DNA from 3 places in the Salinivibrio sp. IB574 genome. Region 1 is predicted to be linked to each of the others. Evidence: predicted binding sites of a transcription regulator. Region 1 holds the regulator's gene; each other region holds the start of a gene.

Evidence for each region. Region 1 encodes PurR, which represses purine synthesis genes. Its sites were predicted from a motif close to TNANGNAAACGTTTNCNTNA; they were not measured.
Region 2: purM (phosphoribosylformylglycinamidine cyclo-ligase) is a predicted target of PurR. The motif match lies at 1,454-1,473, and genes of this name have one in related genera.
Region 3: folD (bifunctional methylenetetrahydrofolate dehydrogenase/methenyltetrahydrofolate cyclohydrolase FolD) is a predicted target of PurR. The motif match lies at 1,639-1,658, and genes of this name have one in related genera.

The regions. Positions count from the first base shown of each region.
Region 1 is NZ_MUFN01000012.1:61,589-64,868, reverse strand. Features, by position in the region: gene BZJ17_RS07570 (iron ABC transporter permease) at 1-659, shown strand, start outside; gene BZJ17_RS07565 (heme ABC transporter ATP-binding protein) at 656-1,432, shown strand; gene purR (HTH-type transcriptional repressor PurR) at 1,693-2,697, shown strand; cyclic di-GMP riboswitch class I at 2,877-2,976, shown strand; gene BZJ17_RS07555 (TfoX/Sxy family DNA transformation protein) at 3,092-3,280, shown strand, end outside.
Region 2 is NZ_MUFN01000015.1:8,044-11,323, forward strand. Features, by position in the region: gene purN (phosphoribosylglycinamide formyltransferase) at 1-352, opposite strand, end outside; gene purM (phosphoribosylformylglycinamidine cyclo-ligase) at 352-1,392, opposite strand; gene upp (uracil phosphoribosyltransferase) at 1,577-2,203, shown strand; gene dxs (1-deoxy-D-xylulose-5-phosphate synthase) at 2,290-3,280, opposite strand, start outside.
Region 3 is NZ_MUFN01000017.1:6,816-10,095, reverse strand. Features, by position in the region: partial or broken gene tig (trigger factor) at 1-1,007, opposite strand, end outside; tRNA gene BZJ17_RS09860 (tRNA-Arg) at 1,353-1,429, opposite strand; gene folD (bifunctional methylenetetrahydrofolate dehydrogenase/methenyltetrahydrofolate cyclohydrolase FolD) at 1,726-2,583, shown strand; gene BZJ17_RS09850 (response regulator) at 2,622-3,280, opposite strand, start outside.

The sequences.
Region 1 (3,280 bases):
CGGTGCCTGCCTTTGCGTTTATCGGTGCACTACTGGCAACCCTATTTGTATACAGAATTGGCACAACGGCCATGGGCAGTTCGGTGACCATCATGTTGCTAGCGGGCATTGCGATCAGTGCTTTGTCCGGCGCTGCATTAGGCTTGATTAACTATGTTGCGGATAATCAAACGTTACGAGACATCGCCCTTTGGTCGATGGGGTCGCTGACCGGTGCGACTTGGGGACAAATTGTTCTCACTGGCATCGCTGCATGCTTACTCACGGTATTTGCCTACCAGCGCGCAAGCCACTTAAATGCCCTTTTGCTCGGTGAAAACGAAGCGGCGTATTTGGGCATTGATGTACACCATTTAAAACGCCTACTCATTGTTGTGACCGCGGCGGGAATGGGCATTGCGGTAAGTGCTGCCGGTCTTATCGGCTTTGTGGGTCTAGTGATCCCACACATTGGACGTTTAATTGCCGGCCCGGATCATCGCACACTAGTGCCCTTATCAGCCATTCTTGGTGCCCTGTTACTAACCTTGGCCGATATTGTTGCCCGTGTCATTGTCGCCCCCGCCGAATTGCCTGTTGGCATTATTACCGCCCTAATGGGTGCTCCTTTCTTTCTATGGCTTCTTATTCAACAACGAAAAGCAGTGGTTCACGAATGACAGATTCTGCCCTTCAAATCTCCAAGCTCAGCTATGCGCTTAACGGCCGTCAACTGCTAAGCGAGATTGATCTCGCCTTTACTGCCGGCCAGTTACACGTTTTACTCGGGCCGAATGGTGCGGGGAAAAGTACACTGTTAAAGCAATTGATTAGCGACAAACATCAGCATGGCAGTGTGCAGTTTTGGCAACAGCCCAAAAGCCAGTGGCAAGGCGAAGAATTTGCCCGACGAGTTGCCTTCCTTCCCCAACATAGCGGCCTCACGTTTGCATTCTCCGCGCAAGAAGTGGTCGAGATGGGGGCGACACCACTAAAGGCAAACCGAGAACAGATCGCAGCCCTTGCCAACGAGCAACTAACGGCATGGGATATTAGCCATCTTGCTCATCGACCGTATCCGATTCTATCTGGCGGTGAAAAACAACGCGTACACATGGCACGCGTGTCATTACAGCTAGCGCAAACCGCACCGGATCAAGCGATACTGATGCTGGATGAACCCACTTCGGCCTTAGATATTACCCATCAACATTACACCCTAAAGCGCTGTCGAGCACTCGCTGACCAAGGAATGACAGTGCTATTGGTGTTGCACGATCTGAATTTGGCGGCGCAATACGCCGATCAACTGCATTTTCTGAAAGAAGCTCGAATCGTCCTATCCGGCGATCCGTGGCAGTGTTTTAGTAGTGATAGAGTGGCAGACATCTACCAATACCCGCTGACCGTTCTGACTCATCCGGAGCATAACTGCCCACTGATCGTGTCTTAATTGATAAATACATCATAGCTGGCTCACAAAACCGTCTGTTAGTCCATTTTCGCTGATCAGACCAATTGCGAGTGTGCGCCAACCTAAGTAAACTGAGAGCGCAACCGATTAGCTATGAGAATGGATGAAATCGGATTCGTTACCTTCGCAACCGTCTGATGTGCCGGGATTGTGAAAGACATCGCCGCTGACGAACAGCGGCGTTTTTCTGTAAGGTCGCGAGTAACGATCCCTACGCATTACTACAAAGAAGAATCAAGATGGCAACGATTAAAGATGTCGCGCGTCTCGCCGGTGTATCGACCACGACGGTGTCACACGTGATAAACAAAACCCGCTTTGTCGCCGAGAAGACGACTGAGAAAGTATGGCAAGCGGTTGAAGAGTTAAACTACGCCCCAAGTGCTGTGGCGCGAAGCTTGAAATGCAACACAACACGTACACTGGGAATGCTGGTGACCAAATCCACCAACCCCTTTTTCGCCGAGCTTGTTCACGGTGTGGAAGACTATTGCTACAAGCAAGGCTACACGCTGATTCTCTGCAATACCGAGGGTAACCTCGAAAAGCAACGCGACTACCTGCGTATGTTGTCAGAAAAGCGCGTCGACGGACTCATTGTGGTGTGCTCTGATCTCAACGAAGATTTGATGCTGTTATTAGAAAAAAAACGCGATCTGCCTATGGTCGTGATGGATTGGGGCAGTCACCATATCGATACAGACCGTATAGAAGATAATGCTGAATTAGGCGGTTACCTTGCCACCAAACACTTTATTGATAATGGACATACTAAAATTGGCTGTATTTCCGGCCAAATGGATAAAAATACCTGTAAGCATCGCTTAAACGGTTATTTCCGTGCGTTAAAAGAAGCCCACATTACAGTGAATGAAAACTGGCTGATTGAAGCGGATTTCGAAGCCGATCAAGCACAAATTGCCGCGAAGCAATTGGCGACAATGTCAGACCGCCCGACCGCTGTCTTTTGCTTTAATGACATTATGGCATTAGCGGCGATTAGTACGTTTAACGAGTACGGCTTGAAAGTGCCAGATGATATATCGGTGATTGGTTACGATAACATTGATCTCACCGAGTATTTCTCGCCACCATTGACAACTATTCACCAGCCTAAACGCCGTTTAGGCAAAACAGCCGTCAAGCTCTTGCTCGCGCGAATTGCCAACAACGAGACTCAGCAGCAAGTGTTCGAAATGCAACCTGCACTAGTGAGTCGACAATCAGTTAAAATCATAGATTAGTGTTTTTATTACACTTTTATGACACACCGTCTCCTTTGTGAGACGGTGTGTCTAATGAGAGACAACTCGATAAACCCTTCACTTAGCCATTAATCATTTACAGCTCTCTTGAACTAAGATCACACTTTTAAATGCTGCTTGGGACGACATCACTGTCTAATTATTATATGCTTAATAGCGTTTGAACAAGGCAAACCATGGCGAAAGCATGGGACGCAAAGCCACCGGCCTAATAACTTCCACTAGTGTTTTGGAGTTGATGGCAGCGGGGTTGCCAACAATTGATGATCGAAGCTGACAACTATTTGATAGATCGTTGACAACTCTGTGGTTTTGCCTTGTTACATTTTGACGTCTTTTTTGGGCATTAGTAATTCATCGAGATATTAATCAAATGGATAAACCAGCTTTAAAGAATGCAATGAAGTTATTTGCCAAATTTGGCAGCATTAAGTCCCGTTCAATGTTTGGCGGATTCGGTATTTTCTGTGACGATACCATGTTCGTTTTAGTCGTAGAAAACCAGCTCCACTTACGAGCCGGAAAAGAAAATGAAACACTATTAAAACAACAAGGCCTCGAG
Region 2 (3,280 bases), on a different contig from region 1:
GTAAGCCCGTGTATTTGGGGAGCAACGACGGATGAATATTCAGCATCCGTCCTTGGTAGTGCTCGACAAAGGCTGGGGTGAGTATACGCATAAAGCCGGCGAGAACGACCAAGTCAGGAGCCAACGCATCAATGGCGGTTGCCAACGCATGATCGTAAGCGTCGCGAGTGTCATAGCGCGAGTTTTCGAGCACGCGAGTCTCGATCCCAGCATTATCCGCGCGGGTTAGGCCGTAGGCATCTGGCTTGTTTGCAATCACGCCGACAATTTTTGCGTTTTGCGGGCACTTATCGATTAAGGCCTGAAGATTACTGCCACTTCCCGAGATCAACACCACGATGCGTTTTGTCATTACACCAACTCCACTTGCGCTTCGCCGTCAGCACTTGTTGCAATATGGCCCAACTGCCAAGCGGTTTCCCCTGACTCATTGAGCAGTGCGATCGCTTGTTCGGCATGTGCTTGTGGTAGCGCGATGACTAAGCCGACGCCACAGTTAAAGGTGCGCAGCATTTCATAGTCACTGACATTGCCTTGTGCCTGCAACCAGTTAAAGATGGCTGGCCATTGCCAGCTATTTCCATCAATAACGGCTTTTGTACCTTGAGGCAATACGCGGGGAATGTTTTCCCAGAAGCCGCCACCGGTAATATGAGAAATGGCGTGAGCAGGGTATTGCTCAAGTAAAGTGAGTACTGACTTCACGTAGATACGGGTCGGTGCCAGCAAGTGCTCAACCAAAGGTTTGCCTTCGAGTGGCATGGTTAAATCAGCCTCGCTGACTTCCAAGATCTTGCGGATCAGAGAGTAGCCGTTTGAGTGAGGACCGCTAGAAGCCAGACCAATCAGAGCATCGCCTTCACCGACCTTACTGCCATCAATTAATGCGGATTTTTCCGCGACCCCGACACAAAACCCAGCGACATCATAATCATCCCCTGAGTACATGCCCGGCATTTCAGCGGTTTCGCCACCGATCAGGGCACAACCGGCTTGTTGGCATCCATGAGCAATCCCTGTGACCACATCGGCCGCTGTCTCGACGTCTAATTTTCCGGTCGCGTAGTAGTCGAGGAAAAAGAGTGGTTCAGCCCCTTGAACAATTAGATCGTTCACACACATAGCGACCAAATCAATGCCGATCGTATCGTGCTTATTGGCATCAAGCGCTAAACGTAATTTGGTTCCTACCCCATCAGTGCCGGACACCAGCACGGGTTCTTTATACTTGGTCGGTAACTGACACAGGGCACCAAACCCGCCTAAGCCGCCCATTACTTCAGGACGGTSAGTTTGTTTGACGACGCCTTTGATACGGTCGACTAGGGCGTTACCCGCATCAATATCGACACCTGCATCCTTGTAGCTAAGAGATGATTGTTTACCGCTCACTGCAATTCCTCGCCGGAGTTGGAAGTCAAAAGTCGGCGCTATTCTATCAGTAGATAATTAGAAAGGAAAACGTTTGCGTCAGCTGTTTGGTGAGGAAATAGGCGAGATGTCAAGCCTTTGATCTACGCTAGCAAAACCCTTTCGTGTATACTACCGAGAATTTGTTTTTTGTAAGGAGTCTAAGATGAAGGTCGTGGAAGTCGGGCACCCGTTAGTGAAGCATAAAATTGGATTGATGCGTGAGCGGGATATTAGCACTAAGCGATTTCGTGAGCTTGCCACTGAAGTGGGTAGCCTACTGACATACGAAGCCACTTCAGACTTCGAAACAGAAAAAATGACCATCGAAGGTTGGGACGGCCCAGTCAGCGTTGATCAAATCAAAGGTAAAAAAGTCACCGTGGTGCCTATTTTGCGTGCAGGGCTCGGTATGATGGACGGTGTGCTGGAGCATGTACCAAGTGCCCGTATCAGTGTGGTCGGCATTTACCGTGATYAAGAAACGCTAGAGCCTGTACCGTATTTCCACAAGTTGGCGAGCAATATCGACGAGCGCATGGCGCTGGTGGTCGATCCTATGCTGGCAACGGGTGGTTCGATGATTGCCACTATCGATTTGCTCAAAGAGCAAGGTTGTCAGCACATCAAAGTATTGGTGTTAGTCTCTGCTCCAGAGGGTATTGAAGCTTTGAAAAAAGCGCATCCGGATGTCGAGCTCTATACTGCAGCTATCGATGAAAAACTGAATGACAAAGGCTACATCGTCCCTGGCCTAGGTGATGCCGGCGATAAAATCTTCGGCACCAAGTAATCGTCATCATCGCCAAGATGATGGCGTAATAACGGATCAAAAAGCCCGCTTAGTATCGCGGGCTTTTTTAGTCTAAATGTCCCGTCTTATAAAGACAGGCCTATTTTATCGAGGTAAGTACGCACTTGCTCTTCGATCCCCTCACCATCTAATTGCAGCTCAGCATGCAATTCTTGCTGAGTGCCTTGTGGAATAAAGCGATCGGGCAAGCCAATTTGCAATACCGGCTTAATGATACCTTGCGTCATTAAGCTTTCAATCACACCGGTTCCCGCCCCGCCAGCGGTGGCGTTTTCTTCAATAGTGACAAGGCAATCATGCGTTTTCGCCATTTCTGCTACTAAATCGGTATCCAGAGGTTTAGCAAAGCGCATATCTACCACGGTTGCATCAAGCGCTTCTGCTGCCGCGAGGGCGCCGGGCAACAGAGTACCAAAGTTAAGTAGCGCAATGCGCTTACCTTGGCGTTTTTGCACGCCTTTACCGATAGGGAATGCATGCATATCGCGCTCAATATCAACGCCCATGCCTCCCCCGCGTGGGTAGCGCACTGCGGCCGGGCCCTGATGAATATGACCGGTATAGAGCATTTGCCGGCATTCGTTCTCATCGCTTGGCGTCATCACCACTAGATTCGGGATGCATCTTAGGTAGCTTAAATCAAATGCCCCTTGGTGCGTTTGGCCGTCGGCGCCCACGATGCCACCGCGGTCGATCGCGAACAACACCGGTAAGTTCATAATGGCGACATCATGGATCAGCTGATCGTACGCACGCTGTAAGAAGGTGGAGTAGATAGCTACCACAGGGTTGTACTCACCAATCGCCATACCTGCCGCTAGGGTGACGGCATGTTGTTCGGCAATCGCAACATCGAAGTATTTGTCAGGGTGCGCCTTGGAAAAGCGCACCATACCAGAGCCTTCACGCATCGCCGGGGTAATGGCGAGCAGTTTGTCATCCTGCTCGGCCATATCACACAACCAGTCACCAAAGACATTAGAAAATGTCGGGCTGGCTGGCTTTGATTTCGGTAGGGTATGCACGCTTGGATCGAATTTAGGAACGGCATGATAC
Region 3 (3,280 bases), on a different contig from region 1:
AAAGCCAACGTTGGCTTCAGAAACCTTCGCTTTACCCAACAGCGCGTCGATCGCTTGCTCTTCAAGCGCGACATTACGCATGTTTTCCATCAGCTTCTGATCTTTTTCGTAGTAAGCAACCACTTCTGCTGGATCTTCGTATGCAGAAGCCATTTCTTCGATCAGAGCTTTAACTCGCTCGTCGTCTGCTTCTAGCTCTTCTGCTTTGATCACTTCACCCAGCAGCAGGCCAACGCTAACACGACGTTTGGCTTGTTCTTCAAACAGCTCACGTGGCAGTTGTGATGCACTGTCCATGTTGCCACCAAAACGTTGAGCCGCTTGCTGGCGCAGAACATTGATTTCTTGATCGATCAAGGCAGACGGTACGTCGATTTGGTTTTGCTCAACCAAGCCGTCAAGGACTTGCTCTTTGATCTTGTTTTTGATCGCTTGCTTCAGCTCGCGTTCCATGTTCTTACGGACTTCGGCTTTCAGGCCTTCAACGCTGCCATCCGCAATGCCGAAGCGCTGAACGAACTCTTCAGTTAGCTCTGGCAATTCTTGCGCTTCAACAGTGTGAAGTTTGATCGCGAACTGCGCCGCTTTACCTTTTAGGTTCTCAGCGTGGTAGTCTTCTGGGAAGTTGACGTCGATAGTGAATTCTTCACCCGCTTTCTTGCCAACCAAGCCGTCTTCGAAACCAGGGATCATGCGGCCTTGGCCCATGACTAGCTGGAAGCCTTCCGCTTTACCGCCTTCGAATTCTTCGCCGTCAATGGTACCTGTGAAGTCTAGCGTTACACGGCTATCTTCTTTTACTTCACCGTCAGCTTCAACCCAGTTCGCTTGCTGCTTACGCAGGGTAGTCAGCATTTCTTCAACGTCGCTGTCTTGTACTTCTGCGTGCGGTTTTTCAACTTCGATCGCATCCAAACTTTCGTGACTGCGTCTTCAATGTTTGCAGCAGGCACAGTGATGGTCATTTGGCGCTTTAGGCCTTCGGTGGTTTCAACGGTAACTTGCATTATAAAATTAACCTCAAATTTACTCAGGGGTACTGAGTGATGTTGACCAGTTTTTACTGGTGTCATCATCCGAGCTATGAATCCGTCATAGCCCCTGCGAATCCGGATACACGCAATTGGCGTATCGAGCTATCTCATCCGAGACTGAAAATTAAGACGCGCTATTATAGCGGCACCCGTCAACTGAGTCGAGACAAGGGGCGACCTATGGCGTTTCAATATCGAAATTGGGGTGATATCTCACAATTCAACCGGGCAAGATCACATCTTTTTGTGTTTTTGCACTGTTTGGTTAGCTTTTGAGCAGAAACGGGAGATTATCTTCGCTAGCGAGAACGAAAGAAATGGCACGCCCTACAGGATTCGAACCTGTGACCCACGGCTTAGAAGGCCGTTGCTCTATCCAACTGAGCTAAGGGCGCAAAATAGATATGCAGCGGGGATTATAAAGCGAGGTCAGGCGTCGTCAACGGTTTTCACCGAAATGTCTAATCAGTTGCTCAAAAGCACGCCAGTTCGCGCGGCATAAAAGCCCTGTTGTGTGGAGCTCCTCCAATCAATATAAGGCGATATCTGGCACCACACCTTTGATTCACAATAACTTTGGCGGTTTCTCTGCCACCAAACCACCAAAAGCAAACGTTTGCGCAATAGCTTTTACGTCCGAAGTTTGTCACAATAACGACCCGTTTTTTGCTCTCTTAGCCAAAGGATACTTATGGCCGCACAAATCATTGATGGAAAACTGATCGCGCAAACGGTGCGTCGAGAAGTCGCAGCACGTGTTGCTGCCCGTAAAGAAGCGGGACGCCGTGCGCCCGGGCTTGCCGTGATTTTAGTGGGTGACGATCCAGCGTCACAGGTTTATGTGGGCAGTAAGCGTCGCGTCTGTGATGAAGTGGGCTTTGTCTCTCGCTCTTACGATTTGCCGTCAACCTGCTCTCAGCATGAATTACTGACGCTGATCGATACACTCAATGATGACGACACCATCGATGGTATCTTGGTGCAACTGCCTTTACCTGCGGGCATTGATGCTACCTCTGTCCTTGAACGTATCCGTCCCGACAAAGACGTCGACGGCTTCCATCCTTACAATGTGGGCCGTTTGTGCCAACGTATGCCAACCCTGCGTTCCTGTACCCCAAAAGGGATCATCACCTTACTTGATCGCTACAACGTACCTTTGCGTGGCAAACATGCCGTTGTCGTCGGTGCCTCAAACATTGTCGGCCGTCCGATGACACTAGAGTTGCTCCTCGCCGGATGTACCACGACCACTTGCCATCGTTTTACCCAAGATCTCGAAGCGCATGTTCGTCAAGCCGATGTGTTAGTGGTCGCCGTCGGTAAGCCTAAGTTTATTCCTGGCGAGTGGATCAAGCCCGGTGCGATTGTGATTGATGTAGGAATTAATCGCATGGATAGCGGCCAGCTAATCGGTGATATTGACTATGACGTGGCATACGAAAAGGCAAGCCATATCACGCCTGTTCCCGGCGGTGTTGGCCCAATGACGGTGGCAACACTGATTGAGAATACCTTGATGGCCTGTGAGCAATACCACGACGCCTAATCGTGTGATGATAAGAAGCCGGCTGACCGCCGGCTTTTTTACACCAACAGCGCCGGTTGCGGCTCTGACGCTTTAACGAGTTGATTACGCCCTTTCGCTTTGGCTTGATATAAACAATGGTCAGCACGCTGGATCAACTGATGGACAGACGCATCCCCGTGCACCATGCCAATGCTCACCGTAAATTGAAATGCCTGATCGTAAGGTGTCCACGTTGTCGCCGCTAGCTCTTCTCGCATCGCGTTTAGGCGGGCCTCAAAGCCTTGGTCATTGTTACCGTACAGTACACAGAACTCTTCACCACCAAATCGTGCAACCAACGCGTCTGGGAAATAACGATTCAACACTTTGGCCAACTCAATCAGCGCAATATCGCCAATATGATGACCCAAGCTATCATTCACTTTTTTAAAGTGGTCAATGTCAATCAAGGCTAGCCCTCGTGGGCCATTGTTTTTCCGCGTTTGAGGATGCTCGAAAAAGTAACGACGGTTCCAGGTTTGGGTCAAATAGTCGGTATTTGCCAAATGAAACAAACGCCTTTCTGTATCCAGCGCATTTAATGTGCTGTGCAAACGGCAGTAAAATTCCTCTTGGTTAAATGGCTTTGCCAGAAAGTCGTTCGCACCTGCTTTTAGAAAACGGGCCGTCAAACTTGGATCGTCATCGCCGGATAAACCAATAATGGCAAGCTGGC